2 regions of the Fictibacillus sp. B-59209 genome follow, and region 1 is predicted to be linked to the other one. Evidence: a T-box and tRNA genes for the amino acid it is inferred to sense, from the RefSeq annotation. Region 1 holds a T-box; the other holds one or more tRNA genes.
What was found. The T-box of region 1 lies ahead of P4361_RS02345 (tryptophan--tRNA ligase). A T-box ahead of a tRNA ligase gene usually reads a tRNA of that ligase, here a tRNA-Trp.
Positions count from the first base shown of each region.

Region 1 (14,540 bases):
GCTGCATTCTCGAGATTTGGCAGTGTGATTCCTCTTAATGGCACCATGGGATGATGAAGGATTGCGCCGCGCAATTCTCCTTTATAGTGAAATAAAAGGCTTCCGGCGATATTCGCACCATTCGAATAGCCGACCGCTACGATATTCTGCCGGTCAAACTCATATTCATCGGCCGCATGATCTAAAAAGTCATGCAGCTCTTTCGTGCGGAATTTCAAGTCTTCTTCATCGAAGACCCCTTCAGCCAACCTTCTAAAGAAGCGAGGCATTCCATTTTCAGTGACATTTCCTCTGACACTTAATATAGAAGATTCCGGTGAGATCATTGAGGCGAGCGGCAATAAATCCTCTTCCGTACCACCTGTTCCATGGAGCAGAAGCAATACTGGTGCCTTTTCGTTTCTTCCTTTGTTAAATAAATGCCTCATTTTACTTCATCCTCCTTTAAAACCCGAACTTCTGCCGGCATAAGCACAGATTCAATCTTTTCCCGCTCTGGCTCAAGCCACGGAGGAAGAAGAAGATTTTTACCCATAATGTCTTTCGGCTCGTCACGTGCAAATCCAGGCGGATCAGTCGCGATTTCAAAAAGAATACCACCTGATTCGCGGAAATAGATCGCATTAAAATATTGACGGTCAATAACTGGTGTTACTTCAAAACCGCTCTGCTGAACATGTGATCTCCAGCTTTCATGGTCCTCATTATCGGAAGCCCGCCATGCGATATGATGAACTGTACCGGCACCCATCGTTCCTCTTCCAACGGCTGACGTTTTAATGTCAATGATATTTCCCAGATCGGATGCAGCTCTAAACCTGATGAAATCATCGTCTTCACCTGCTTTTTCCAAGCCCATGACATCAGTCAGCAATCTCATCGTTTTTTGAGGAGCACCTGACAACAATACCGCACCGCCAAATCCTTTGATTGCAACCTCGGCAGATACCCCTCCAAATGACCATGTACTGTTTTTTCCTTCACTGCGGCTTACCAATTCAAGATGAAGTCCGTGGGGGTCATCAAAGGCTAAATACTGCTCGCCAAAGCGCTCTGTTTTTTCAAAAGCTACGTTAAATTTAGTTAGGCGCTCTTCCCAGAAGGTTAATGCTCCTTCAGGTACCACGAACGCCGTGACACCCACCTGTCCCGCTCCTGTTCTTCCACTATACGCGCCAGGCCAAGGAAAGAAAGTCATAATCGTCCCTGGCGAGCCTTCCTCGTCTCCAAAATAGAGATGGTACGTACCCGGGTCATCAAAGTTTACGGTTTTCTTTACGAGGCGCAGCCCCAGCACTCCAGCATAAAAATCAACGTTTTCCTGTGGATTCCCAACAATAGCTGTAATGTGGTGAATTCCACTTGTCCTTTTTTCCACAATCATATCTCCCTTCATATATACCCTGTTACTATTCCCTTTTATATTGAACAAACACTCCTACTTACTTATAGTAAGTATAATAACAAACGTAACTTACTTATGTCAAGCGCTTTAGACGTTATCAATTTTATGGTTTTTATAAGCTGAAAGCGGATAAAGAGGTTACTTATTCCATTTTATAACGTTAAATACGAACATTAAAATTAATTTTTAATTAAAGGTTCGTAAATTTTATTGTTTTTGTTTTCAGAATTTGATATAGTTACTAAGGTTGAGTGAAACAACACGCAGAAGCTTGAATTCGGGAGGTTCTTTTTATGAATAACAAATATGATGTCATTGTGGTTGGAGCTGGTCCGGCCGGAATATTTTCTTGCTATGAATTAACTCGCAAAATGCCGGAAGCCAACATTTTATTGATCGATAAAGGCCATGATATTTATTCAAGAAACTGCCCGATCCTGCAAAAGAAAATTCAAAAGTGCCCGCCTGCTGCCGGAAGAAAAGAATTTGCCGGCTGCCTTCCAGCCTGTTCGATTACGAATGGCTTTGGAGGAGCAGGAGCATACTCTGATGGAAAGTTTAATATTACAAGTGAGTTTGGCGGCTGGATGACTGATTACCTGCCGGATGAAACCGTGATTGATCTTATAAAATATGTAGACAGCATTAACCTTGAACATGGAGCGACAGAAACCATTACTGACCCGCTGACTGATGAAGTGAGAGATATCGAGAAGCGCGCGTATGCTGCTGGATTGAAGCTTCTCCGTGCACAGGTCCGCCACCTTGGAACGGAACAAAACCTTGCTATTCTGACCAGCATCTATGAATACTTAAAAGAAAAAATCGAAATGCGCTATAAAGCAGAAGTATTGGATCTTGTTACAGAAAAAGTGGATGGCATGCACAAAGCAACTGGCGTGGAATTAAAAGACGGAACGATCCTCTCTGCGGATAAAATCGTCATCGTTCCAGGCCGCGATGGCTCATCATGGCTAACCAAGATTCTGAAAAAACGCCGGCTGAAAATGGCAGCTAACCAAGTGGACATCGGTGTCCGTGTAGAAACATCAAACGTGGTGATGGAGGAAATCAACGAGCATTTATATGAAGGGAAATTTGTGTTCAACACGTCTGTCGGCACAAGAGTCCGAACGTTCTGCAGCAATCCGTCAGGACACGTAGTGGTCGAAAACCATTCAGGCATCATGCTGGCAAACGGGCATGCCTACAAAGACCCTGCTCTCGGAAGCCCGAATACCAACTTTGCTCTGCTTGTGTCCCATAAATTTGATGATCCATTTGATGAGCCAACGGAATATGCACATGAAGTATCGAGGCTTGCTAACCAGTTATCCTCTGGAGGCTTGGTCGTACAAAAGTACGGAGATATTAAGAAAGGCCGCCGTTCCACTGAAAAAAGGATCAAAGAAGGCTTTCTTAATCCAACAATGAAAGAGGCGGTTCCTGGTGACCTCGGTTTAGTTCTTCCTTATAACACGATGAAAAGCCTGATTGAAATGACAGAGGCACTGAATGAAGTAACCCCTGGTATTTCTTCAGAACATACATTATTTTATGGAGTAGAGGCCAAATTCTATTCTGCCCGGCCGAAGCTGAATGACCGTTTTGAATCAGAGATTTCCGGCCTCTATGTCGGCGGAGACGGCGCAGGGATTACGCGAGGACTTGCACAGGCGAGCGCGTGCGGAGTCTGGATCGCTCGTGACATCGCTGATAAATTGAACACAAAAGAAAAGGAACTGGCTGTCATCGGTTAATGCCAGACTGGAGGACCGTTATTTTTACGGTTCTCTTTTTTTATGGGGCTGTTTTCGTCTTTTAGGAAAGAGCCTTTATATAAATGTTTGAGAGTGAGCTGCCTTGCGTTACACTAGAAGTAGAATCTTTCAAAGGAGCTGTTTCGTATGTGTGGCAGATATTCTTTGTATGCGGATATGCATTTTATTCAGGAAGAGTTTGTTATCACGATTCCCAAAACCTTGCCTCAGCGCTTTAACATCGCTCCATCACAAAACGTGCTGGTTATTACCTCGGATGGAGGGACACGAAAAGCGGAAATGCACCGCTGGGGGCTGATTCCCTTTTGGGCGAAAGATCCCAAGATCGGCTACAAGATGATCAACGCCCGGGCCGAAACGGTAGATGAGAAGGCTTCATTTAGAGGTCCCTTGAAAAATAAGCGTTGTCTCGTGATAGCCGATGGCTTTTATGAATGGAAAAGAGAAGACAAACAAAAGCAGCCGTTTCATATCCGGCTGAAAAACCGTAAACCTTTTGCCTTTGCCGGCCTCTGGGATCAATGGGAACAAAATGGAGAAGTGATTACGTCCTGTACTCATATCACAACACGCCCGAATGCATTGATGAAAGACCTCCACGACCGCATGCCGGTCATCCTGACAAAAGAAGCAGAAGAAAGCTGGCTGGATCCTTCCATTCAGGATAACGAGTACTTAAAATCTCTCCTCACTCCATATGATAGTGAACAGATGGAGGCATTTGAAGTATCACCGGTTGTCAACTCACCGAGAAATGACGTGAAGGACTGCGTTGTACCTTTATAAAATTTTTAGCTTGATTTATCAATATCCATCATTTAACATTATGAAAACGATACATGGCTATGAAGAAGAAGAGTAGATGGCACGTACACTTCAGAGAGCTGGCGGTTGGTGAGAGCCAGTGTGGAAATGCGATTGAATGGGCTTCTGAGCCTCAAACCGAAACCGCTGGGAGTAGGCTTTGACGGAAGGTCTTGCCGTTAGAAGGAGACAGGTATTCGGTCTTTGGATACTGTTAAAGCGGACTGCTTAGAGCTGTTCATCAAGGTGGCACCACGGGGTTTCTCGTCCTTAATCAGGATGAGGAGCCCCTTTTTTATTGGACAGGAGGAGATTAAATGGAGAAAAAAATTGTACTGACTGGAATCAAGTCTACCGGAAGGCCGCACATCGGAAATTATATTGGAGCCATTAAACCAGCTCTCCAGCTGGCTGAAAACGATGCCTATTCACCTTATTACTTTATTGCAGACTACCACTCTTTAACAACGGTTCAACATGCAAAGCAATTCAAGGATTATGTATATGGCATTGCGGCAACCTGGCTTGCACTCGGTCTTGACCCCGAAAAATCAACCTTTTACCGCCAGGCAGATGTTCCAGAAATTTTGGAGCTCGCATGGATTCTCTCCTGCCTCACACCAAAAGGTTTGATGAACCGCGCCCACGCTTATAAAGGTTTGATTGAGGAAAACCGGCAGAATGGTCTCGAGCAGGATTCCGGTATCAATATGGGTGTGTTTACGTATCCCATCTTAATGGCCGCAGATATTTTATTGTTTCAATCGGATATTGTCCCTGTCGGCAAAGACCAGATTCAGCACGTGGAAATCGCCAGAGACATCGCCGGACATTTCAACCATATATATGGCGAGACATTCAAAATGCCTGAATACAAGGTTGACGAAGAAACTTCAGTCGTTCCGGGGCTTGATGGCAGGAAGATGAGTAAGAGCTATAACAATACGATTCCTCTTTTTAGTGAGGAGAAAGAGTTAGAGAAACTAATCAAACGGATTGAGACGGATTCTAGTTTACCTGAGGACCCAAAAGACCCAGCTCGTTCATCTTTGTTCTTAATCTATAAAGAATTTGCATCAGAAGCGCAGGTGAAGAGGATGCGTGAGAGATATGAGAATGGAGTTGGCTGGGGAGAGGTTAAAAAAGAATTGTTTCATGTTATGAACGCCTATTTGGAAACACCAAGGCAGCGTTATATAGAACTCATGAACAACCCGAGGAAAATGGATGTAATTCTCCTGCACGGAGCTGAAAAAGCTCGCCGGCGGGCGAGACCATTTCTTGAAGAGGTTAAGGAAAAGATAGGTTGCTGAGTGACGGCTTCCGCCCATTATTTGGTTCAGCCGCCCGGTTCCTCTCTCAAAAAAAGGCCGCCTCAAAGGCGGCTTTTTCCTATTCTTACACTCTTTCTCATGAAACGTCATATCGTTGTGATTTTCTTCCCTTTGTTTTCAAAGAATAGACAGCCACAGCAATTGCAATGATAAAAACGGCCAGACCGAGAAGGCTCGCCTTATGAACAAATGCGGTAACAAGGTACCATTTTGCACCTACCGTTCTGCCGATCATGATGAACAGAAAACTCCAGATAAATGCACCGGTATACGCATAAAAGGCGAATACACGATACGGAAGCGAGGACATCCCTGCAAAATAGGCTGTGAGATGCCGGATTCCTGGAATAAAGTATCCAAACATGATTAATGGTTTTCCGAAACGCTGAAAGTAAGTTTGTGAGGTGTGTATTTTATGTGTTGATAAGTGAAATTTCGGTCCATATCTAAGCAATAAGGGTAAACCAAAGCTCTTTCCGAGCCAATAGTTGATCGTAATCCCGGTCGCTGATCCTGCAAAAGCAGCGAGCAGTGTCAAAGCAAAAGAAACTCCACCCGTGTAAACGATATAACCGGCAAAGGTCAGCAGAAACTCATCCGGCACTGGAAGACCGATCACACCAAGCGCAAGAAGGAAATACAATGCAAAATACCCGTAATGATGAAAAAGATTTTGTAAAAAGATCTCCATACAACACCAACTAGTTTAGGATAGTATCTCTATTTTACCGAAAATATACAATTTTGTATCGTTTTTTTACAATTCTTTTATTTTCCAATCCAAAAGACTCCTTTTTTCGACATTATAAATCTCTCTTCTTTTTCACTTCATATGTCATATACATGTTAAGGAGATGAATTGGACAAAGGGTGAAATCATGGGAAAATTTCTAAAAGGAACACTTATTTTATCTTTGGCAATGCTCTACACAAAAGTCGTGGAATTCGTAGTCAGCGTCCTTCTCGCAAGATCATTGGGCAGTGAAGGTATGGGATTTTACATGATGGCACTGCCGGTGATCGGACTGCTGATCACGATTGCCGCTCTTGAATTTCCAACCGCCCTCTCAAAGGTTTTGGCCGAAGAGGAAGTACATCAGAATGACAAACAGAGGCTCCAGATCGTTAAGGTATCGTTTTACGTCATCATGGGATTAAGCCTGCTCCTTGTGCTGATCAGTGCAGCCGTTACGCTGTTGCTTCTAAAATGGGAGACTATTGATACTCGGCTCGGGTATCCTTTGCTTGCTCTAATCCCGATCGTGCCGGTTATAGGAACGACCTCTATTCTGAAAGGCTACTTCAGCGGACTTCAAAAAATGAAGCCCATAGCAATCGCTCAGCTTTTAGAAAAAACGGCGCAGCTGAGTTTTATTTTTTACGTCCTGCAATATATGAAAGGTTTGCCCTTAGAATATAGAGTTGTTGCTGCTGTATTGGGAATTGGGGCCGGTGAGCTTGTCTCACTGTTTTTCTTTTCAACGTCGTTTTTACTAGGGCAGCGAAACTTAAAAGATGTTTCGAAATCAGATTTCACACCTGTTCCGCGAAGAAGCATCTTAAAAAAGCTGTTTCAAGTAAGCCTTCCTACGACTGGAGTCCGCATCCTGAACGCCCTTACTGCTGCAGTGAATCCGATTTTGATCACGCAAAGTTTAATGTTCGCCGGAATTACAGCATCAATCGCCACTAAACAGTATGGCATGCTTACGGCGTTTGCGATGACAATCGGCTACTTTCCGGGATTTATCGGATATTCACTGTATGTTTCACTCGTTCCTTCCATTTCCGAAGCACGCTCCAAACAGGATGAAGCAGGGCTGCATCAGCGGATCCACCAGGCTTTTCATATTACCTTTCTTTATGGCATTCCGTGCTCGATCGTGATGTATTTTTTTGCAGACGAACTTACCGTGCTTTTCTATCATTCTCCACAAGCCGGCCAGTTTTTGATGCTCCTCTCACCCTTTATTCTGTTTCATTATTTGCTTGCACCGCTTCAGGCCATCCTATTTGGCCTGGGAAGAGCAAGAGATGTGTTCTCGCAAACCATATGGGTTAATATCCTGTCTATCCTGCTCATTCTTTCCCTTGCTTCACAAACGTCGTTTGGCATCCATGGGGTCATTATTGCAGTGAACTTTAGCGGGGTTTTACTTTCCTTCCTCCATTACCACACCATCGTGGAAGAGGTGAAGTTCAAGCCTAAGCTCGCAGAATACTTTACGTTCATTGCATCAGGAGTTGCAACCATCTGTCTGTGCGAACTAATGCATACCACCCACTATGAAAACCACCTGTCGATCACCCTTCTGCTGATCGTCGTGTTCTCCTTTTATTATGGAACGCTATTCCTGCTGCGGATGCTGCAAAATGGCATCGGCCGCCTTTGGATGAAACCTCAAAAATAAAAAGGACCTGATGAGCTCCCATCAGGTCCTTTTTTTACGCACGTTTCATTTTAACTTTATAGATAAGCCAAATAAGCAGCACTGCCGCTACAGCCGTGAGAATAGCGTAGAATCCCAGGTTGTGAAAGTACTGCTCAACAACACTCCACTTTCTGCCCAACTCCTTTCCGAGCATGATAAACGTGAAGCTCCAGACTAATCCACCTGAATAGGCATACAGCGCAAACCTTTTAAATTTCATGGCTGAAATACCCGCGATATAAGCAGTAATATGGCGGATTCCCGGAATAAAATAACCGATGATAATCATCAGGTTGCCATACTTTTGAAAGTACCATTGTGTTTTTTCTATTTTTTCTTCCGTAATTCCAATTTTAGGGCCAAACGTTTTCAGAAATGGCAGACCAAGTTTATAGCCTAGAAAATAACTGACGGAGATTCCGGACATCGCTCCCAAAAAGGCAGACAACAAGGTCAATGCAAACCCTGTTTTTCCTTCGTAGACTAGATAGCCTGTAAAGGTGAGTAAAATTTCATCCGGAACCGGCAGACCAATTAAACCAAAGGCAAGAGCAAGAAAGATACCGACATATTCATAGTGAATAATAAAATCCAAAATTGTTTTACTCATAGATTACCCCTATACGGTTTTGATGTCTGTCACTGCCTTGCCTAGCTCAGCTGCACGTTCGTTGGTCGCTTGAACCGCCTTTTGGATCAGCTGTCCAAAATCAGCTTCTTTTAAGATCTCCAGCCCGGCCGCTGTTGCCCCGCCTGGTGTAGTGACCGCTTCCCTAAGGTCAATCGGTGACAAACCGCTTTTTAACATGACCGCAGAACCATAGATCATCTGTGAAACGAGCTTCCGTGCCTGGCCTTCTGATATCCCATAACTTGAAGCAGCATTAATGAGAGCAGAAGCAAATTCATAAAGAAAGGCTGGAGCGCTCCCAGTAACAGCAGTAAGTTTATGTATCTGCTCTTCAGTGCATTTTTCGGAGGAGCCGATACTGTCCAACAAAATTTTCAGCTGCTGTTCTTGGTTAGCATCCAAGGTTTCAGCATGTGTATAAATGGACATGGATTCTCCCGCCTCTGAAGCCGTATTAGGCATCACCCAGGCTACCGGTGTGCGAGCAGGAAGGTTATCCTCCAGTTTTTTGAGTCCGACTCCAGCCGCTACGGAAATGACAAGCTGGCCATCGATAGCGGTTGAAAGTTTTTCCAAGACAGCATCATGGGCGTCAGGAGGAACGGCAAGAACAATGACAGAACTTTCACGCACATGATGAATCCAGTCTGTTGTCGTCTCCACAGCATATAACGAAAATAGCTGCTGAAGCCTTTCCGTGTTCCCCTGATTTCCTGCGATGATCGATATATTATGGTCTTTAGAAGACTGAAGTCCTTTAATCATTGACTCTGCCATGCGGCCTGCGCCAATAAACAGAAATGTTGTACTCATTTGTTGATCTCCTTTTAAACAAGTGATTTCAAAAGCAAAAGGCGTTCAAAAAGAACACCTTTTCTCTATTGTAGCTTATTTTGTTTAAAAATCTATCAGGGACTCCATTTTCTTCTGATCGACCGTTTTAACGACTGCCGCCAATAGTTTAACTGTGTTTTCCAGATCGCTCTTGCTGACCATGGAAACATGGCTGTGGATATAACGCGATGCGACACCGATGACAAGTGAAGGAATACCTTTTTTAAACAAATGGAACCTGCCGGCATCCGTTCCTCCGCCGAGCATGACATCCACCTGGTAAGGGATGTTATGTTTCTCGGCGATCTCGATCACCATGTTTCGCAGTGGAACGTGAGGCACCATAGAAGAGTCAAGGAATGTTATGAGCGGACCAGCTCCGAGCTTGGCTTTGTTTGAGTTGTCACCCGGTCCATCTTGCGCGATCCCAACATCCATTGCAATCGCAAGATCAGGCTCCATGGCATAAGGTGCGGTTGCTGCTCCCCTTAAGCCGACTTCTTCCTGAACTGTAGCTCCACAGTAAATGGTGTTCGGGTGGTCACTGTCTTTGAGTTGCTTCAACACCTCCAGCGCAAGATAGCAGCCCGCACGATTATCCAATGCTTTTGCCAGGATTGTATCGTTATCTGGCAAAAGTTCAAACGGACAGATCGGCATGATCGGATCTCCAACCTTGATTCCCCATTCTTTCACCTGATCTTTATCGTTTGCCCCAATATCGATAAACATTTCACGCATCGGATAGACTTTTTTCCGTTCTTCCAGAGTCAAAATATGCGGAGGCTTTGACCCTACCACACCTGTGAACGTTTTCTTGTCTGTAATCACGTGAACTCGCTGGGAAAGGATAACTTGATCCCACCAGCCGCCGAGCGGAACGAACCGCAAATAGCCATCCTTCGTAATTTCGCTAATCATGAAAGCTACTTCATCCATGTGGCCGGCAAGCATGATTTTAGGTCCATCGGCTGACCCTTTTTTCTCGCCAAAAATGCTTCCCATGTGATCATAAACAAGCGGTGCACCGGACTTTTCGATCTCACGCTTCATAATTTTTCGTATCTCGTTTTCAAAGCCTGGAGCACCATTGGTTTCTGTCAGTTCTTTTAAAAGATCCAAATCAATCACCATCCTATATCTATAGAATGGTAAAAATGCCCTTGTTTTATTACAAAGCATTCAAGGTTTTATTTATAGACGATTAAGGAATACTTAAATAATAAAAAAAGGAGGACAACATTTTGCCAAAATTCCAATTGGGCGATCAGGCCCCTGACTTTACAGCAGTAACAGCAGAAGGAGAATCCTTTCATTTTTATGACCATTTAAAAACGGATGACCGCTTTCACTTGCTTGTATTTTTCCGCGGAGAATGGTGCCCGGTATGCAACGAACAGCTCCAGGATCTTGAGAAGCATAAAGAAACGTTCCGTGAGCTGAATACTCACATTCTTGCCATTTCTACTGACGAAACCGCCAACCTGGCAAAAATGAAGCAAAGCAGGACACTCTCTTTCCCCGTTCTGAGTGACAAGGATCAGGAAGTAATTAAAGCTTACGGCGTCTATTACCATGATGATACCTATTATGATGATCATGGCTCACATGGAGAACCGGCTGTCTTTCTCGTTGATCCGCAAAAAAGAATTCTTTATCTAAGCGTTCAGACCGGCCCTTTCGGAAGGCCTTCCGCTGAAGATCTTCGAAAAACCATTAAGTACATTCAGAAAACATTGCGTTAAAAAAAGAGCCTCCAAGGTTCTTTTTTTTATTACACATGGAGTTCAAAAAACTCGATAAAAAAAAAGAACCCCCAGGGCTCTTTTTTTAGGTTGTTTTCGTAACCTTTGTTGCTTTTAGGAGTGGTTGATTTCCGTTTCAGGAGGCTCGCTTTCCGCGTGTCTCACCCGTCCCGTTAATCTAATTTTGTAAAGACCTATATTGAGGTCATTCATATTGTGCACCCCTACTGATTCTTGAAAGAAACCCTCAAATTTTTTTCTCCTTTAGTAGGGATGTGATCGCTGGCGATGATAAGAGCTGGCTGGTTGTGAAACAAATGAACCGCCTGAAAAGCAGATGGGATAAGCTTGCTTATACCCTTCTGCTTTTCAAACGGCGGTTCAATCACACCCATTTTTTCACACATGAAGTTCCATCGCTTCAGCCACTTGAATGGCTTTCAGCAAGGCTTTCGCTTTATTGAAGGTCTCTTCGTATTCGTTCTCCGGAACAGAATCAGCGACGATGCCTGCCCCTGCTTGAATATAAGCTTTTTGATTTTTAAACAGAATCGTACGGATCGTAATGCAGGAGTCCATATTCCCTGAAAATGATAAATATCCGATGGCCCCTGCATACGTTCCTCGAGCTTGCGTCTCAAGTTCTGATATGATCTGCATGGCTCTGATTTTCGGAGCTCCGGACAGCGTTCCGGCTGGAAGGCAAGAGATCAGAGCGTCAAAGAAGTCTTTATCGTCTCTCAGCGTTCCAGTTACGTCCGATACGATATGCATGACATGAGAGTATCTCTCAATCTCCATAAATGAGGACACTTCCACACTGCCATACTCTGAAACCCTGCCGATATCGTTCCTTCCTAAATCGACAAGCATGATATGTTCTGCCACTTCTTTTTCATCAGCCAATAATTCCTCTGCTAATAGCTGGTCTTCCTCCATGTCTTTTCCCCGGGGACGAGTCCCGGCAATCGGCCGGGTTCTTACCTGCTGTCCTTCTACTTTGACAAGCAATTCTGGTGATGAACCAACGATGGTCTCATCCGGCATCTTCAAGAGATACATGTAAGCGGATGGGTTTACGATCCGCAGAACCCGGTAGACGGTCAGCGGGTCCGCTTTTGCTTCACTTTCAAAGCACTGTGAAAGCACGACTTGAAAAATATCACCGGCAGTAATATATTCTTTAGCCTGCTCTACCATCCTGCAAAACTCTTCTTTTGTCAGATTAGATTGTACGCCGCTTATATCAGCTTCCTGCTGAGGAAGGTAGCGAAAGGCTGGAACAGGGTGGTTCACATTCTTTTCAAGCTGTGCCAGCGTATCATGTATGGACTGTTCAGCTTTTTTGTAGGCTTCTTCTATTTGTTGCTCCGTATGGTTCTTCGGAACATGAAGGTTGCAGACGATTTGTATGGATTGTTTTAAATGATCAAAGACAATCAGTTCATCTACGAATAAAAATTTCATATCATCGGTATTGATGACATCTTTGCTGTGAGGTGGAATGTTTTCAAAATATTGCAGGATATCATAGCCGAAATAACCGACTGCACCGCCTGTAAATTGAGGCAGATTGTTATGCGCGGGACTTTTGAATTGGTTGAGGAGAGACTTTAAAATATCAATTGGATGCCCTGTAAAGGTTTCAACCCGGCCTTTTTTCTTTATGGTTGTATTACCCTTCTTGCACGAGATTACCATAAAGGGATTTTTTCCGATATACGAATACCGGGCCCATTGCTGGCCGCCTTCTACACTCTCAAGCAAGAAAGAATAATCTTCCTTATAATACGTTTGATACAGTTCAATGACTGTATGAACATCTGCGAATAACTCAATGCTTACAGGAACTAAATTATAGCTTCCTGCCAGTTGTTTTACTTCTTCCAATGATGGTTGAATCATGGCTATCATCCCTTCTTTACGAGAGACGAAGATTAGCAACCATAACCGCTAATCTCAGCTCGGCTCTGCTCTGTTCTTTTGTTCCCACTCAACTCTTCTCAACTAACCTCACGATTAAAAATCACTATATAATGCAATAGGAAAACTGTCAACCGTTACTTTCCGGATTCAACCTCATTTCAACAGGGAAAGCTACCTATGATGAGATTACTATAGTAGAGGTGAAAAGGAATGAAAGCAGTTGTTATTAATGAATATGGAGGAAGAGATCAGCTTGTGGAGAAAAAAGTGAACGATCCAAAGCCTGGTCCGAAAGATGTCCTCATTGAGATCCATGCCACTTCCGTTAACCCGGTGGACTGGAAAATTCGCGAGGGGTACTTGAGAGACAATCTTTCCTTCACTTTTCCAATAATACTTGGATGGGATGCAGCGGGAGTAGTGAAAGAGGCCGGCTCTTCTGTGACCAAGTTCAAGCCGGGAGACGAAGTATTTACACGGCCGGCAACAGAACGGGACGGCACCTATGCTGAACTGCTTGCTGCTGATGAAGAATTGGTCGCCTTCAAGCCAAAAAACCTGACGTATGAAGAAGCAGCCTCTATTCCCCTCGTTGGCCTTACAGCATGGCAATGCCTGGTGGAGTTTGCAAACATCCAGGAAGAACAAAGGGTCCTTATTCACGCAGGCGGAGGAGGAGTCGGCAGTTTTGCTATTCAGCTTGCTAAAGCAAAAGGAGCTTATGTCCTATCAACAGGCAGTAAGGATTCAGAGGAGATTATCAAAGAATCTGGTGCAGATGAGTTTATTGACTATAAAGTAAAAGATTTTTCCGAAGCGATTGAACCCGTAGACATCGTGTTTGATACAATCGGCGGGGAAGTGCAGCATAACAGCTATAAAGTGATCAAGCCGGGTGGAATTCTCGTTTCCATTGTCAGCCCACCGGTACAGAAGGAGGCTACCAATCATTCTGTCAAAGCTGGGTTTGTCTTTTTGGATCCTGACGGAGACCAGCTTGCTGAGATCGGAAAGTTGATTGAGGAAGGGAAAATTAAACCTTTTGTGGGAGAAACCTTTCCTCTAACCCAAGAGGGTGTAAGAAAAGCTCACGAATTAAGCGAATCTCATCATGCCAAAGGGAAAATCATTATTCAAGTGAAATCCTAGTCTTCAGCAGAAATGAGGCCTGTAACGAAGGATATATCATCCATCGTTACAGGCCATTTTCAATGTAAGAAAACCTAACATAACTATAGAAATCCTTTCCACCATCATGATAAGGTTAACTTACATTTTCTTTTCATAAGGAGGAAATTATGATTCTTTCCCATCAGTTAACACCAGAAGAAAAAGAAAAGGTTAAGCAGTTAAAAAGTAAAATAAACCGCACGGATTGTCCAGAAGAAAAATCCGCCTATGAAAATCAGCTCATTAAGCTCATGGAAAGAATCTTCATACGCCATAAACTTCAGCGTAGAAATGAATTATAACTGAAGCAGTTTCACGAGATCGAACCCGAAAGCCTCCTCCGTCAACTGCTGTTCTCCAATCTGTATTAATTCTTCCCCAAGCTTTATACCGCCAAGCTTTTCATACGCTGCTTTGCATGGATTATCTTTCAAAACCCAAACAAGCATCGTACGATAGCCGGAATCGTATTGTTTTT
Region 1 covers NZ_JARMMC010000005.1:1,651-16,190, reverse strand. The annotation lists gene P4361_RS02365 (alpha/beta hydrolase) at 1-428, opposite strand, end outside; gene P4361_RS02360 (ring-cleaving dioxygenase) at 425-1,384, opposite strand; gene P4361_RS02355 (NAD(P)/FAD-dependent oxidoreductase) at 1,699-3,165, shown strand; gene P4361_RS02350 (SOS response-associated peptidase) at 3,313-3,972, shown strand; T-box leader at 4,023-4,265, shown strand; gene P4361_RS02345 (tryptophan--tRNA ligase) at 4,308-5,303, shown strand; gene P4361_RS02340 (DedA family protein) at 5,401-6,015, opposite strand; gene spoVB (stage V sporulation protein B) at 6,203-7,735, shown strand; gene P4361_RS02330 (DedA family protein) at 7,770-8,366, opposite strand; gene proC (pyrroline-5-carboxylate reductase) at 8,376-9,200, opposite strand; gene P4361_RS02320 (M42 family metallopeptidase) at 9,285-10,343, opposite strand; gene P4361_RS02315 (peroxiredoxin family protein) at 10,466-10,966, shown strand; gene trpE (anthranilate synthase component I) at 11,366-12,871, opposite strand; gene P4361_RS02305 (NADP-dependent oxidoreductase) at 13,103-14,041, shown strand; gene P4361_RS02300 (hypothetical protein) at 14,191-14,364, shown strand; gene P4361_RS02295 (GNAT family N-acetyltransferase) at 14,359-14,540, opposite strand, start outside.

Region 2 (16,403 bases), on a different contig from region 1:
CGCCGTATCAAGGGTTCAAATCCCTTGCTCTCCGCCATAACTTTTCAACGAATGGCCCGTTGGTCAAGCGGTTAAGACACCGCCCTTTCACGGCGGTAACACGGGTTCGAATCCCGTACGGGTCACCATTTTTTATACATATAACTTTTTCGGAGGATTAGCTCAGCTGGGAGAGCACCTGCCTTACAAGCAGGGGGTCGGCGGTTCGAACCCGTCATCCTCCACCATTAATACTTAACTTTTTCTACATTCAAGAATTTGCTTGTAGAGGAAGAGACAGTCATTAACTCGGACATATCGTCCGTAAGCTTAATATTATCGCGGGGTGGAGCAGTCTGGTAGCTCGTTGGGCTCATAACCCAAAGGTCGCAGGTTCAAATCCTGTCCCCGCAACCAAAATGGACTCGTGGTGTAGTGGTTAACATGCCTGCCTGTCACGCAGGAGATCGCCGGTTCGACCCCGGTCGGGTCCGCCATTTTGGCTCGATAGCTCAGTCGGTAGAGCAGAGGACTGAAAATCCTCGTGTCGGCGGTTCGATTCCGTCTCGAGCCACCATTTTTTTTGCCGGTTTAGCTCAATTGGTAGAGCAACTGACTTGTAATCAGTAGGTTGGGGGTTCAAGTCCTCTAGCCGGCACCACTTTTCTTTTCAAGAACTGTAAGAAATTTCTTCTTGAAGAATAGATGAATTTGTATTAAAATAGGATTTGTCTCTCATGGAGGGGTAGCGAAGTGGCTAAACGCGGCGGACTGTAAATCCGCTCCTTTGGGTTCGGCGGTTCGAATCCGTCCCCCTCCACCATCTAAATTTTAGTTGCACATTAACAATTTAGGGGCATAGTTTAAAGGTAGAACGAAGGTCTCCAAAACCTTTGGTGTGGGTTCAATTCCTACTGCCCCTGCCATGTGGCGATTGTGGCGAAGTGGTTAACGCACCGGATTGTGATTCCGGCATTCGTGGGTTCAATTCCCATCAGTCGCCCCATATGATGGGCTATAGCCAAGTGGTAAGGCAACGGACTTTGACTCCGTCACTCGTAGGTTCGAATCCTGCTAGCCCAGCCATCAATGCGGAAGTAGTTCAGTGGTAGAATACAACCTTGCCAAGGTTGGGGTCGCGGGTTCGAATCCCGTCTTCCGCTCCATATTATCTTGTTTGTTTCTGGCGGCATAGCCAAGTGGTAAGGCCAGGGTCTGCAAAACCCTTATCCACCGGTTCGAATCCGGTTGCCGCCTCCACTACATAATTCCCCAGCGCCGGGGTGGTGGAATTGGCAGACACACAGGACTTAAAATCCTGCGGTAGGTGACTATCGTGCCGGTTCGAGTCCGGCCCTCGGCACCATAATATTTTATAACTTAACTGCCTAATGATTAATTGCATGCCGGTGTGGCGGAATTGGCAGACGCGCACGACTCAAAATCGTGTTCCCTTGGGAGTGTCGGTTCGACCCCGACCACCGGTACCATTACATAACATAATAACGTTAAATATAGACGTTCCTTGCACAGTGCAAGGAACGTTTTTTTTTCTTTATACTTTTCAGTACGCAGAGATATACGTTTTTTCTCCATTACATTATCGCATACTAATATACGTGCATTTGGCGCCTAATACTATTCCACTCTCAAATTGTTCACGAAAGAATGAACACTTTGCCAATTATGTGCTCTACCCTAAACAAATGTAAAAAAAAGGCGAAATTTGTAGATAGAAGGCTGTCGGTAATCATATTCAGTATTCCTCTATGGGATTCACAGTAACGACAAAGGAATATTATCTTTAAACAGACAGTTTTGGAAGGGAGTTTCATGAATGAGTGATTTGCAACGAAAGATGGGAACTTTTGCCCTGACCATGGTCGGGCTCGGATCGATCATTGGATCCGGCTGGTTATTTGGGGCATGGAGAGCTGCACAAATCGCCGGTCCAGCCGCTGTTTTTTCCTGGATCATCGGCATGATCGTTATTTTATTTATAGCGCTTTCTTATATTGAATTAGGCGCCATGTTTCCTGAAGCCGGAGGTATGGTGAAATACACACAGTATTCTCATGGATCGTTTGTAGGATTTCTTGCAGCCTGGTCCAATTGGATTGCCATTGTTTCTGTTATTCCTGTTGAAGCAATCGCCTCTGTGCAATATATGAGTTCATGGCCGTGGAAATGGGCAAGGTGGACGCACACGTTAGTGACGGAAGGCACCCTTACCGGGAAAGGATTGGTTATCGCTTCAGTATTGATGCTGATTTACTTTTTTTTGAACTATTGGGCAGTCAGCCTGTTTGCCAAAGCAAATAACCTGATAACAATTTTTAAAATTGTTATTCCTGGACTCACGGTTGGAGCGCTTCTTTTCGTAGGATTTCATGGGGAGAACTTTACATCCGGGCACAGTGTTGCTCCTTATGGATGGGCAAGTGTACTAACTGCCGTAGCTACTTCAGGGATTGTATTCGCGTTCAACGGTTTCCAAAGCCCCATTAATATGGCGGGTGAGGCAAGGAATCCCGGCCGCACTATTCCATTTTCAGTTGTAGGGTCTGTTCTGATCGCAACCGTTATCTACATTTTATTGCAAGTGGCCTTTATCGGGGCTGTCAGTCCTGCCACGATTGCTAAAGGCTGGCATCATTTAAATTTCAATTCGCCATTTGCCGATTTGGCCATTGCACTGGGCATTAACTGGCTTGTCATTTTACTTTATTGTGATGCATTCATTTCTCCTTCCGGCACAGGAACTACGTATACCGCCACCACAGCGAGAATGATCTACGGAATGGAAAAGAACGGTTATTTACCAGAAGTGTTTGGAAAGGTTCATCCTTTTTACCGTGTGCCTCGTCCTGCTATGTATTTAAACCTTGCTGTATGTTTTCTGTTTCTGTTTGTCTTTAGAGGCTGGGGGGTACTAGCAGAAGTAATTTCAGTAGCAACCCTTATCTCTTATATCACCGGCCCAGTTACCGTCATGACATTAAGACGGACAGGCAGGAATCTATATCGTCCATTACGTGTTAAAGCACTAAGCATCATCGCACCATGCGGGTTCGTCTTTGCCTCTTTAACGCTGTATTGGGCAAGATGGCCGCTGACTGGACAGGTGCTATTCTTTATTTTGATTGGCCTTCCAATTTACTTTTATTATCAGGCGAGAAAGAAATGGAAAGGTTTCAAAACGAATTTCCTGGCAGGACTCTGGATGGTTGTTTACTTAATCTGCATGATGTTTATCTCCTACCTGGGAAGTGAAAAATTTGGAGGAGCCAACATCATTCCATTTGGCTGGGATATGGTTCTCATTGCATGCTTAGCCCTTGTGTTTTATTATTGGGCTGTAAAAAGCGGGATTCAAACCGAGTATTTAGACGAAGCAGCTAAACTGAATGAGCAAGTTAGAGTTAAAGAAATGACGAAACGCGGGAACGAATCTGGGGAAGAAGCAGGTTAACTATTACGGTAAAAAGAAGTGCATAAATGGTGCACTTCTTTTTTTATGCTTTTTAATACATCGAGTTATCCGATTGCCAGGAAAATTAAAAATATTTTTAATTTTCAATATAAAAAGAAAGGATTTTTTTGTCATTTATTAGAATACATAGGCTTATAGGTGAATGGTCATTCATCTTCACCTGTATTTTATTCTAAAGCATGGGGGAGTAGCGGATGAAGGTCTTTAGTTTGTTCAAGGCAGAAATGGCGGGAATGGCAGCGAAAAAAGGGCTGCTGTTATCAGTCATTATTGCCTTGCTCGTACCTGTTGTGTACGGCGGGATACTCTTGTCTCCTAGGTGGGGGCCATATGACAACCTGTCAAACCTGCCGGTAGCGGTCGTTAACAACGATCAGGGAGCCGAATCAGATGGGGAGACGATTAATGCAGGAAAGGATTTAGTCGCTGATCTGGAAAAAGGAAAAGACCTCGGCTGGAAATTTGTTGATTCCGATGAGGCGAAAAGCGGGTTGAAGAGTTTGAAGTATTACATGGTCATTGAAATCCCCAAAGATTTCTCTAAGAAGGTAACGACCGTTCTCTCAACCGATCCTCAAAAACCGGAATTGAAGTATGTGCAGAATGAAGGTTTAAACTTTATGGCTGCACAGGTTACAAAGAGCGCGACAGCACAGATCCGGGAAAAGCTGGCAGACCGGATTACGGAGAAATACGTGAACAATATGTTTGTCAGCCTGAAAGATGTGTCTGACGGGTTTCAGACGGCTGCAGATGGTTCTTCAAAGCTAAATGGAGGCACATCTGATTTACAGAAAGGAACCGGCACACTTTTGGAATCGCTTACAAATAACTCAGGCGATATATCCAGACTTGCTGCAGGAGCGAAAGAACTTGAAAAAGGAACAGGGCAGATGTTTCAATCCCTGTCTGGAAAGCAGAATGATATTACCAAATTAGCCAATGGCTCGGCGCAGGTCAACAATGGCCTTGGACAAATGCTTCAATCCTTGACAAGCAAGCAGGGTGATATTAAAAAGCTAGCGGACGGAACGAGTGATTTGGAAAAAGGCACAGGACAAATGCTGCAGTCATTGACTGCTAAGCAGGGAGATATCAAACGTCTTGCTGACGGCTCACAGACTCTTAAAAATGGAACAGATGAACTTTTAACTTCATTAAAAGGCGGCTCAAAAAACATAGCTGCTTTAGCGGCAGGATCACAAGCCGCGAATGAGGGGACAGGATTGCTGCTAGACAATCTCAAGGAAAAACAGCAAGGTGTTGCGGATTTGGCAGCTGGTGCAGATTTGCTAAATCAAAAGATACCTGACCTTAAAAAAGGAACATCTGACCTGTTAAAAGGTTTAGAACAGACACAAGGTGCTCTTAAAGAAAAGGTATTGCCTATAAGTCAGCAGGTTGCAGCTGGCATTGGTGATGTTACCGCTCAATCACAAGCATTAGGAGGGGGCTTGCAGCAATTATCCTCTGATCTACAGGCATTTTTAAAAGAACACCCTGAATTGCAAAATGATCCTAAATTGCAAAAAATCGTAGGAACAGGTAAAGCTTTATCTGATGCCGCCAATAAACCGGAAAATAAGATAAAGTTAGAAAAACTACAACAGGGTGCAAATGGCATTGCTGCAACACTAACTGAACATGATGTACCAAGTAATTTATCAGTTGCAGATGGGATAAAGCAACTGGTTCAAGGCCAAAGAACTATTGATAATGGTGTAGGACTGCTCAACGAGAAGGTGCCAGCATTAAAAAATGGAACTCAGCAAATTAAAGATGGCTGGAATACCATGGTAACTAAAGTCGGTGACCTTCATGCAGGCACATCACAGATTGCAGCCGGCAACGCAACCGTCAATAAGGGCTGGGGGACGATGACGGATGGTGTTACGAAGCTAGATGCAGGCGCAGGCCAAATATCAGACGGAAATGCTTCAGTGAATAAAGGATGGAAGGACCTAAAAGGTGCCACAACCCAAATCCATGATGGACAAGTCCAGGTGAGAGATGGGAATGCCGATGTCAATAAAGGATGGCATAAGCTGACTGACGGTACAAGTAAACTATATGCCGGGTCTGGACAGGTCAGCGATGGAAACGCGGATGTTGATAAAGGGTGGAAAGACCTCACATCAGGTGCAAATAAAATCCATTCAGGAACGATGCAGGTTAGTGATGGAAATGCAACAGTGGAAAAAGGATGGGGAGATTTAACTTCAGGTGTCACCCGGTTAAATGATGGTGCCCAAAAACTGAATGATGGTTCAGCTGAACTGGCTTCGGGATTGAAAGATGGAGCAGCTAAAACAAGCAGCCTGAAAACCCCTGATCAGAAGAATTTCAACATGTTTGCTTCACCAGTGAAATTAAAGAGCGATAAGGTGTTCAAATATCCGCATTATCGTGATTCAACAGCTCCTTATGTATTAACTCTTGCATTGTTTGCCGGAATTTTGATCATGTCCATGTTCATGAATTTCAAAAGACCGGAAGACGTATCAGCAGCTGCCTGGTTCGGTGCAAAGTTTATGAATTTATCCGTTCTGGCTATTGCTCAAGCTTTGCTGCTTTCCATTGTTGTTATGGTCTTGGCAGTAAACGTTGAGAACCCGGCAGGATTTGTTCTATTCGCTATTTTTGTTAGTATCGTATTTTCTGCAATTGTCAGCTTCTTTGCTGCACTCGGAGTGATTGGACGGTTTCTTGGACTGGCATTTGTTGTGCTCCAGCTTTCCATTACAGGAGCGAATCTTCCAATTGACATGCTCCCTGCCAATATGCGGACTTTAAGTGAGTTCCTGCCGTTTAGGTACAGCATTGCAGGATTTAAGTCTGTTCTATCTCTGGATGCTCCAGGAACCGCCTTATTTAATGCAAGTGTCCTGTTTATCTATCTTGCAGTATTTGCTCTTCTGGCGTTTGCAGTCATGCTTATAAGCAGCGGAAGTTATAAGTCACAAGATGACACAGCAGGACTGAGAGCATAAAAAAATAATATAACAGGTTGTCATATTATTTGAAGTTTGGGACTATATTGAATCAAGGCAGTTGTAGGTTTTAGCGCAGTACTTCGTTTTAAATGAAGTACTGCGCTTTTTTTATTGAACGATAAAAGATTCTGCAGAACCGCCATGAATCTGGATAAACATTTTTTCAATCGCAGCCAGTAGCTTGGCACTTTCTTCTGTTGACATGGAAGGGCGCAAGTAAACGATCTGGAGCGCACTTGTCACATCAGGGGAAGTCATTGTGCGCTTGGAGTCAACGATTGGACTGCCAAACGGGCCGTTGGCATCAGAGGATAGCAGTTTGCCCTCCATGTTCATTAAACGGCCGTTTAATCCCTCGTATTGATCCTCAGGACTGCCAAGCCTTACTTCAACCTCACCGCTTAACGCTGCTGCATTATAAATCCCGATAGGTACACCATATTGAAGAGAAAAGAAATTATTAACGTCTACCGCTGAATTGACCAAACCTATGTCCTTTCCGCTATAAACTCTTCGAAGCAGGGCTTCTGCAGAAGGTCTGTATCTGGAGGGATCCATGGAAAGCGCCTTGAAGGTTTTTCTCCATTCCTGAACCCCGGGGTTGTCAGATACACTGAGCTGCTCAGCATCCAATTTCAGCGATTCAAGAAATAATTGGAATCTGCCCTTTAGCATTTGCGGTGATTCTCCAATCACGATATCATGATATAGTATTGTTCCCAGTTTAAAGGAAGGGACAAGCTTTTTAATATCCTCTGCTAGTTTTATCATCAGATCACCTTGGCTTATCAATGTATTTTATAGATAGTTTACCATAGATGAAGAAATCCTTTTATGGAGAAAGGAGGTACAGTTATGACAGGCGCCCAGTTTAAAGAAGAGCTTATTGCATATAGTAAATCAATTGGTATCGACAAAATTGGATTTGCTTCTTCAGATGTTTTTACTGAATTGAAGGAAAGGCTTATCCAGCAGCAGGAGCTCGGTTATCAATCAGGGTTTGAAGAAGAAGACATTGAAAAGAGAACGAACCCTCAGCTTTTGATGGAAGGTGCACATACCATTATATCCATCGCTCTAGCTTATCCTTCAAAAATGAAAGATGCTCCCCGAAGTGTAAAAGGTGCACGCAGAGGGATTTTCTGCAGGGCATCCTGGGGAGTGGATTATCACCACATCTTGCGTGGGAAGCTCCGGCTGTTAGAGGCCTTTATTGCAGAAAAGGTTCCGGAGGCAGAGGTGATGTCAATGGTCGATACCGGGGAATTGTCCGATCGTGCTGCTGCAGAGCGTGCGGGAATTGGATGGAGTGCAAAGAATTGTTCCACCATCACACCGGAATTCGGCTCTTATGTGTATCTAGGCGAATTGCTGACTACCGTATACCTTCCTCCCGATACACCGATTACCGATCAATGCGGAGATTGCACGATTTGTATCGATGCATGCCCAACTGGAGCCCTTGTACAGGGAGGACAGCTGGACTCCAATAAATGTATTGCTTTCTTAACACAAACGAAGGATTTTCTTCCTGACCAATACCGTGAAAAAATAGGAAACCGTTTATATGGCTGTGATACCTGCCAGACGGTATGTCCGAAAAATAAGGGGAAGGATTTCCATCTTCATCAGGAGATGGAACCGGATCCTGAGATAGCGAAGCCTTTATTAAAGCCGATCCTTCATATGAGCAACCGGGAGTTCAAGGAAAAGTTCGGCCATGTCTCCGGCTCATGGAGAGGGAAAAAACCGATCCAGCGAAATGCTATTCTTGCTCTTGCTCATTTTAAAGATGAATCAGCTGCAGATGAACTCGTCCAGCTGATGAATGAAGACCCTAGACCAGTAATTAGGGGAACAGCGGCCTGGGCTCTAGGGAAAATAGGGGCAGTGAACGCAAGAAATCATCTTAATGCGGCAAAAGAACGAGAAAAAGACGGAAATGTGGCTGCAGAAATCGATAAAGGGCTGAATTTGCTTGAAAATCACGGAATTTACTAATCGCATCACAGGAACATGTCCGTTAGTATAGAAATCATTAAGAAAATAAAAGAAGGGATTTTTATGTGTAATATAAAAACATTATTCTCATATGAGGAAATGAAAAGCCCGATTGGCCTCCTGACTATTATTGCAACCGAAAATGGTGTTTGCCGGATTGACTTTGGGAGCCTTGAAGAAAATTTACCATCCCTTCAATCCTGGATGTCGAAGAACTACCTTAAGGGGGAACTGATTCATTCACCAGGACAGCTGCAGAAGATTGTTGAGCAGCTTGAGAGCTACTTCAGCGGTACACTGCAGGAGTTTTCTATTCCATTAGACCTGTATGGCACTCCTTTTCAAATTAAAGTTTGGGAGCAACTGAAGGGAATTCCTTATGGCGCTACATGCTCCTATAAGGATATCGCACAGGGAATAGGCGCCCCGAAAGCAGTGAGAGCTGTAGGCAGCGCAAACAATAAAAACCCAGTCCCCATCGTTATTCCATGCCACCGGGTAGTTGGAAGCAATGGTGCGCTTGTAGGCTATGGCGGCGGATTGGATAAAAAAGAACTTCTTTTAAACATTGAAATTCAAAACATTATACCAAAGACCTCATGAACCGTTTTTAAACGGTTCTTTTTTTTTGGCTCTGTTTCATATGCTGATAGTACGTTAATATTGCAACACGGGGGTGGCCTATGTACTGGCTGGAGCATCTGAAGTTCTATATTCAGCGGCTGACCGATTGGATGGTCAACGAAAAGTGGACTGATAGTGTTTATTTGCCATTGGAAGAAAGGGAGAGTTTTGCCCGCAAAAAACAGGCATTGCATGAGAGAAATGCCGTCCTTGTTAACAATAATGTAGAAGCACAGGTTCTTAGGCATTCCAACTTTGATGATCTTCGTCAGGTGGATTACATTCTTCACTTCAGTAACCTGATCAGGCATGGTTATGATTTTTATGTAGAAGAATGGACCCAGGAGAGGAGAGCGGTCTTTAAAGAAGATCAGCTGATCAGTGATAAAGTGTTAAATCCTGAAGGGCAGCATAAAGAAAAAGTAAAGATCGAAAGAGAGACTGAGTCTCCCGTCCTTCGAAAGCAGCCGTATGACCGGCTGGCGGCAGTAAGGTATGCGGAAAGATGGTGGAATACGTATAACCCTTCCTTCAAATCCTTTGATGTCGATTGTACAAACTATATCTCACAGTGTCTTCATGCTGGCGGGGGCATTCCTATGGTCCATCATGGCACCCGTTCAAAGGGATGGTGGTTTAAACATCATGACTGGAGCTACAGCTGGACGGTAGCTAACGCCATGAGATGGTATTTGAGCGGCTCCAAATCACAGCTGCAGGCGAGGGAGGTGTCTTCAGCGAGCCAGCTCATACCAGGTGACGTCATCTGCTATGATTTTGATGGTGACGGGCATTGGCAGCATACAACGATTGTGGTAGCCAAGGATTCTTCTGGAGAGCCGCTGGTCAATGCACATTCAACAGACAGCCGGATGAGGTTTTGGAAGTACGAGGATTCCACCGCCTATACCCCGCAAATCAAATATAAGTTTTTTCATATTGTGTAAAAACGTGTGCCTCAAGGCTATATTCCGATAAAAGTGCTATAATAATGGAGGAATAAGCATTCGAGGTGAGAGTTTTGGGTTTACATGTCGTTCTTTATCAGCCCCTGATTCCGGCCAATACCGGAAATATTGCCCGTACATGTGCGGGAACAGGAACATCTCTGCATCTGATCCGTCCGCTTGGATTTTCAACGGATGATAAACAGTTGAAGAGGGCAGGACTGGATTACTGGGAACACGTTGATGTTCATTATTATGATTCTCTGGAGGAACTGTTCGAGTGTTTTCCAGAAGGATTGTATTACTATATTACCAAATTCGGAAAACAGCGCTACTGCGATATGAATTACAGCGAGTCATCACGCGATCACTTTTTTGTGTTCGGCCGTGAGACGACCGGATTGCCGCAAGAGCTGCTTAAGGCAAATGAGGAACGCTGTTTCAGACTGCCGATGAACGAGAATATTCGCTCACTGAACCTGTCCAATACCGCAGCGATTTTAATTTATGAAGCATTGAGACAGCAGGAGTTTCCAACATTGGATTAGCGCAAAAAAAATAAAAAAACGTCCCATATTGGGGCGTTTTTTTATATGTACAGCTTATTTTGCTCCGGGATTGTCATTGTATCCCGCAGTGAAAATGGCGGTTAAGAACGCGAGCATAACTCCTAGTATAAGGATGAAACTCATGCGATCTCCTCCTTTGGGTGCAATTTTCCATATCCTTTCTTTATTATATCGAAACCGCTGTATCCGCACAACGTAAAACTGGTGTAAAAAACTAGCTTGAAAAATATCAAGACTAATCCATCGTCATGACACATAACAATACTAAAACCACTATCATTTTTGGTACTGCTACAACAAAGTTTTTCTATCGGAAAAACAAAAAACAACTTGAATGATTGGGGACATCCTCGCATAAAGTAGATTAACAAACGAAGGATGCAAACACTACGCAAGGGGGTACACATGGATATTTTAAGTAAAATCCAATTGCACCGTGAAGAGGAGAGGCGTCTTGCCTGGGAAGGTACCTTCGGAGAATACCTTGAGATTTTAAAGGAACGCCCTTATGTCGCTCAGTCCGCTCATTCCCGAGTCTATAATATGATTAAAGATGCAGGAATAGAGGAAGTGAATGGAGCCAAAAGGTATAACTTTTTCACCAACCAGATTTTTGGGCTAGAGGATTCAATCGAAAGGCTAGTAGAGGAGTATTTCCATCCTGCAGCTAAACGGTTGGATGTTCGAAAAAGGATACTTTTACTGATGGGGCCTGTTTCCGGAGGGAAATCCACGATTGTTACCATGCTGAAACGAGGTCTGGAGAAATATTCGAAAACAGATGGAGGAGCGGTATTTGCCATCAAAGGCTGCCCGATGCATGAGGATCCATTGCATTTGATTCCTCATCATCTGCGTGAGGATTTTTTTGAAGATTATGGCATCAGGATCGAAGGCAGCCTGTCCCCTTTAAACACGATGAGGCTTGAAAAAGAGTATGATAATTGCATTGAAGATGTGATGGTTGAACGAATCTTTTTTTCCGAAGATAAAAGGACAGGGATTGGAACATTCAGCCCATCCGATCCAAAATCACAGGATATTGCTGATTTAACAGGAAGTATTGATTTTTCAACGATCGCAGAGTTCGGATCAGAATCAGATCCCCGTGCGTACCGCTTTGATGGAGAGCTGAATAAGGCGAACCGGGGGATGATGGAGTTTCAGGAAATGCTGAAGTGTGATGAAAAGTTCCTCTGGCATTTATTATCTCTTACTCAGGAAGGCAACTTTAAAGCGGGACGATTTGCGCTGATCTCTGCGGATGAATTGATTGTCGCTCATACGAATGAATCGGAATACCGGTCATTTATCGCCAATAAGAAAAATGAAGCTTTACATTCCAGGATTATCGTTATGGGAGTTCCGTACAACCTAAGGGTTTCTGAAGAAGAACGCATCTATGGAAAGATGATCAAAGACAGTGATATGTCCCATGTCCACATTGCTCCTCATGCCTTGAGAGTTGCAGCGATTTTCTCAATACTAACCCGTTTGAAGGACTCAAAGAAGCAGGGTATGGACCTGATCAAGAAAATGAGGCTGTATGACGGCGAGATCGTGGAAGGCTACAACCATATCGATCTGGAAGAGCTGCAGAAGGAGTTTTCGGATGAGGGAATGAGCGGAATCGATCCTCGTTACGTCATTAACAGGATCTCTTCTGCCATCATCCGCAAAGACATTCCATCGATCAACGCACTCGATGTTCTCCGCTCTATGAAGGATGGACTGGACCACCATGCTTCGATTACGAAAGAGGATAAAGAGCGCTTTATTAATTTTATCTCCCTGGCACGAAAGGAATATGATGAGATTGCGAAGAAAGAAGTTCAGAAAGCCTTTGTTTATTCTTATGAAGAATCTGCAAAAACACTGATGGATAATTACCTCGACAATGTGGAAGCTTATTGCAATAAAAATAAACTGAGAGACCCGCTGACTGGTGAAGAGATGAGCCCGGACGAAAAGCTGATGCGGTCTATTGAAGAACAGATTGGAATCTCTGAAAATGCGAAGAAAGCATTCCGGGAAGAAATTTTAATCCGAATTTCCGCTTATGCGAGAAAAGGAAAGAAATTTGATTATAATTCCCACGAACGCTTAAGAGAAGCAATCCAGAAGAAGCTGTTTGCAGATTTGAAAGATGTTGTTAAAATTACGACTTCTTCAAAGACACCTGATGAAACACAGCTCAAAAAGGTAAATGAAGTCATAGCCCGCCTCGTCGAAGACCATGGGTACAATACGACATCAGCGAACGAACTCCTAAGGTATGTAGGAAGCCTTTTAAACCGCTAGTTATTAAAAACGCATCCCTATGATTTCATAGGATGCGTTTTTTTTATAAAGTCTTGCCCAGAAGTATGACCCAAGGCAAAAAAATATGTGGATTATAAAAGAATAAAGGGGACTTAGAAAGAGAATACCTTGTATTATGATAAACTATAGTGGTAAATTGATACTAAACGCTAACAAAAAGGAAGTGAAAGGATGAGTTCCAGGGAGGATAGCAGCCAATTATGGGATTGGATCAAAGCCATTGGAATAGCACTTATACTAGCGTTGCTGATAAAGAAATTTTTATTTGAACAGTACGTAGTTTATGGAGAATCCATGATGCCGACCATTCAAAATGGAAACAGGCTGATTGTAAATAAATTAGGCTACAATCTTGGTGAGCCTAAACGGTTTGATTTGATTGTGTTTCATGCGAATGCGAAAGAGGACTATATTAAACGGGTGATTGGCATGCCGGGTGAGCGGATTGCCTATCAAAATGATCACCTTTATATCAATGGCAAACAAATTGATGAGCCCTATTTAGATGATTACAAGAAGCATATTACAAGCGGGAATCTGACAGGTGATTTTACATTGGAAGAAGTAACCGGCCAAAAGGTCATTCCAAAAGGAAAAGTCTTTGTTATGGGAGATAATCGGCTGCACAGCATTGACAGCCGCCATATCGGGCTGATCGATATGAAAAAAATAGTGGGTGAAGTAAACCTGCGCTATTGGCCTGTAAAAGAGCTTGAAGTTATCAAGTAAGTTTATTGAGATTGGAATAAGGGAATAGTGCACGTAAGAGGTGATGGTATATGTCGAGAGAACAGGATTATACAGAAAAACCAAAAAACAGCTCCATGACTCCAAACTTTAAAGAAATGAAGGAACATGGAAAGGTAATGGAGAAAATGTCCACGAATGAGGATGTAGAGAAACGCGGAAAAACGCCTGACCCTGCGCAGTATGAACATAACAATAAAAAGAAGAATAACCAGTAAAAACCTGTTTCGGGTAACCGAAGCAGGTTTTTTGATTAGAATGAAAATTGCCTGTTTACTATTGAGAATGAATCTCATATAATGAGAATATACATTGATAATAATTATCATTCTCTCAGGGGTGCTAAAATATGGTTTTAACGGATATTAGAGCTGGCGGAAAAGCAAAAATCATAAATACAGAGCTTGTGAATACATTGGTACGCAGAAGACTGCTTGATTTGGGAATCATGGAAGGAACTGAAATCATCATCAAAAGAATTCTTCCGTTTGGAGGGCCTTTTGCTGTTGAAGCAGGCGGACAATGGGTTGGGATCCGCAGAAGTGAAGCAAAAATGATTCAGGTCTGCCATTCATGATTGAAATCGCACTAGCCGGTAACCCGAATACCGGAAAGACATCTTTGTTTAACATCCTAACGAATTCTTACGAATATGTAGGAAACTGGTCAGGTGTAACCGTAGAAAAGAAAGTCGGAATGCTGAACAATAAAAAAGGGCACTTGATTGATCTGCCCGGAATCTATTCACTTAACCCGCTTTCAAAAGATGAAGGGGTTGCAACCCGTTTCCTGATTGAAGAACAATTTTCCATGGTTTTAAATATCGTTGATGCTTCACAGCTTGAACGTAACTTATACTTAACGATTCAGCTTCTCGAATATGGCAAGCCCGTAGTCATTGGCCTTAACATGGTGGACGTTGCTAAAGGCCGCGGGATCTCAATAGATGAAAAAAAGCTGTCTGAAAAGCTGAATAGCCCTGTTCTTCCAATCGTCGCCAGAACAGGTTCTGGCTGCAAAGAGCTGGCGGGGCTGTTGACCAATGAGCAGCAAGTGAATCAGCCTTTATATATTTCCTATGGCAGTATACTTGAAAAAGCAATGGATCAATTAGCGGCTAAAATTCCTGACATTGACGGCTTGCCGCCTAAGCGATGGCTTGCTCTTCAGTTCTTTGAAGGAAATGATGTCGTGCGCACATTGCTTCAATCGTACATTGCAGAGGAAGAGCTCCAGACGTTGCTCGCAGAGACAGAACAACGTATTCAAAGCGAAGAAAAAGCTAAATCATTGCTGTATTTTATACGAGCTGTCCGAGCCGCCTACATCCAGGATATTGTGGACGTCTCCTTAATAAAAGGGAAAGACGTAAAATATACATTATCCGATCGCATTGATAACATCGTAACGAACAAATTTTTAGGTATTCCTATTTTTATTTTTTTCATGTACTTCATTTTCAAACTCACATTTGATTGGCTTGGGAGCCCAATTTCTGATATGCTCGATGGATTCCTGACGGGTCCTTTAACAGATACATTGAAATCCATCCTGCAAGCAGCCGGTGCTTCTTCATTTATCCAGGCAGTGATTCTGGATGGCATCGTGGCTGGAGTGGGAGGAGTTCTTGTATTTGTACCCCAGATCATGATCCTTTTCTTCCTGATCTCTTTCATTGAAGATTCAGGATACATGGCGAGGATTGCCATGGTTATGGATAAGACGTTAGAGAGCATCGGGTTGAACGGGAAAGCGTTTATCCCCATGATTATCGGTTTTGGATGCAACGTTCCAGGAATTATGGCAGCGAGAACGATTGAGCAGCCAAAGGAACGCCTCTTAACCATTATATTAACGCCGTTGATGTCCTGTTCCGCACGGCTGTCTGTTTACAGCCTGTTTGTGGGAGCGTTCTTTACACAAAATCAAGCGCTTATAGTGCTCTCTCTTTACCTATTGGGAATTCTGATTGCACTGACTCTGGCCAAGCTTTTCTCTTCAACCATACTTAAGGAAGAGAGTTCGATGTTCGTGATCGAGCTTCCTCCTTACCGCATTCCACAATGGCGTACGCTCATGAGGAATACATGGGAAAAAGGGAAGGGGTTTGTTAGGAAAGCCGGAACCTTTATCTTTGGAGGATCGGTCGTGATCTGGTTCCTGAGTTATGCAGGTCCGTCCGGTTTTGACGTTGAAATGAATAAGAGCTTCCTGGCCATGATCGGCGGAGTGCTCGCTCCACTGTTTGAACCTATTGGATTTGGCAGCTGGCAGGCGGGAGCTGCTTTACTGACAGGATTCCTCGCCAAAGAAGTTGTCGTATCCACGATGAATATTATTTATGTGGCACCTGATCTTCACACACTGCAGGGCGTGATGGCGCACCACTTCACTCCATTGGCGGCTTATAGCTTCATGGCATTTTTACTGCTGTACGTCCCTTGTCTTGCAACGGTTGCCGTAATCAAAAAGGAAACCGGATCAACTAAATGGACATGGTTTTCGATTATCTACGCCCTTATCATCGCTTACCTGGTTTCATTGGTGATCTACCAGGGCGGAAAGCTGCTCGGCTTTTAAGTTTTAACGGAAAGTAGGGATAATGAATGCTGCTTAATATTTTGCTCGGCTTACTTATTTTTGGATATGCAGGCTTCACCATTTTCCGATTTGTAAAAAAGAGCAAACAAGGAAAATGCGCAACCTGTGCATTGAAGAAAGGCTGCCA
Region 2 covers NZ_JARMMC010000010.1:165-16,567, forward strand. The annotation lists tRNA gene P4361_RS07400 (tRNA-Ser) at 1-37, shown strand, start outside; tRNA gene P4361_RS07405 (tRNA-Glu) at 54-128, shown strand; tRNA gene P4361_RS07410 (tRNA-Val) at 152-227, shown strand; tRNA gene P4361_RS07415 (tRNA-Met) at 320-396, shown strand; tRNA gene P4361_RS07420 (tRNA-Asp) at 401-476, shown strand; tRNA gene P4361_RS07425 (tRNA-Phe) at 481-556, shown strand; tRNA gene P4361_RS07430 (tRNA-Thr) at 565-640, shown strand; tRNA gene P4361_RS07435 (tRNA-Tyr) at 719-802, shown strand; tRNA gene P4361_RS07440 (tRNA-Trp) at 832-905, shown strand; tRNA gene P4361_RS07445 (tRNA-His) at 910-985, shown strand; tRNA gene P4361_RS07450 (tRNA-Gln) at 991-1,065, shown strand; tRNA gene P4361_RS07455 (tRNA-Gly) at 1,071-1,145, shown strand; tRNA gene P4361_RS07460 (tRNA-Cys) at 1,165-1,239, shown strand; tRNA gene P4361_RS07465 (tRNA-Leu) at 1,257-1,345, shown strand; tRNA gene P4361_RS07470 (tRNA-Leu) at 1,385-1,469, shown strand; gene P4361_RS07475 (APC family permease) at 1,817-3,451, shown strand; gene P4361_RS07480 (YhgE/Pip domain-containing protein) at 3,667-6,462, shown strand; gene P4361_RS07485 (B3/B4 domain-containing protein) at 6,574-7,236, opposite strand; gene queG (tRNA epoxyqueuosine(34) reductase QueG) at 7,321-8,466, shown strand; gene P4361_RS07495 (methylated-DNA--[protein]-cysteine S-methyltransferase) at 8,530-9,069, shown strand; gene P4361_RS07500 (amidase domain-containing protein) at 9,150-10,037, shown strand; gene trmL (tRNA (uridine(34)/cytosine(34)/5-carboxymethylaminomethyluridine(34)-2'-O)-methyltransferase TrmL) at 10,112-10,585, shown strand; gene P4361_RS07510 (PrkA family serine protein kinase) at 11,012-12,907, shown strand; gene lepB (signal peptidase I) at 13,100-13,657, shown strand; gene P4361_RS07520 (hypothetical protein) at 13,708-13,893, shown strand; gene P4361_RS07525 (FeoA family protein) at 14,025-14,252, shown strand; gene feoB (ferrous iron transport protein B) at 14,249-16,255, shown strand; gene P4361_RS07535 (FeoB-associated Cys-rich membrane protein) at 16,282-16,403, shown strand, end outside.
Region 2: it has a tRNA-Trp gene. The T-box ahead of P4361_RS02345 (tryptophan--tRNA ligase) is inferred to sense a tRNA for this amino acid. The anticodon was not compared.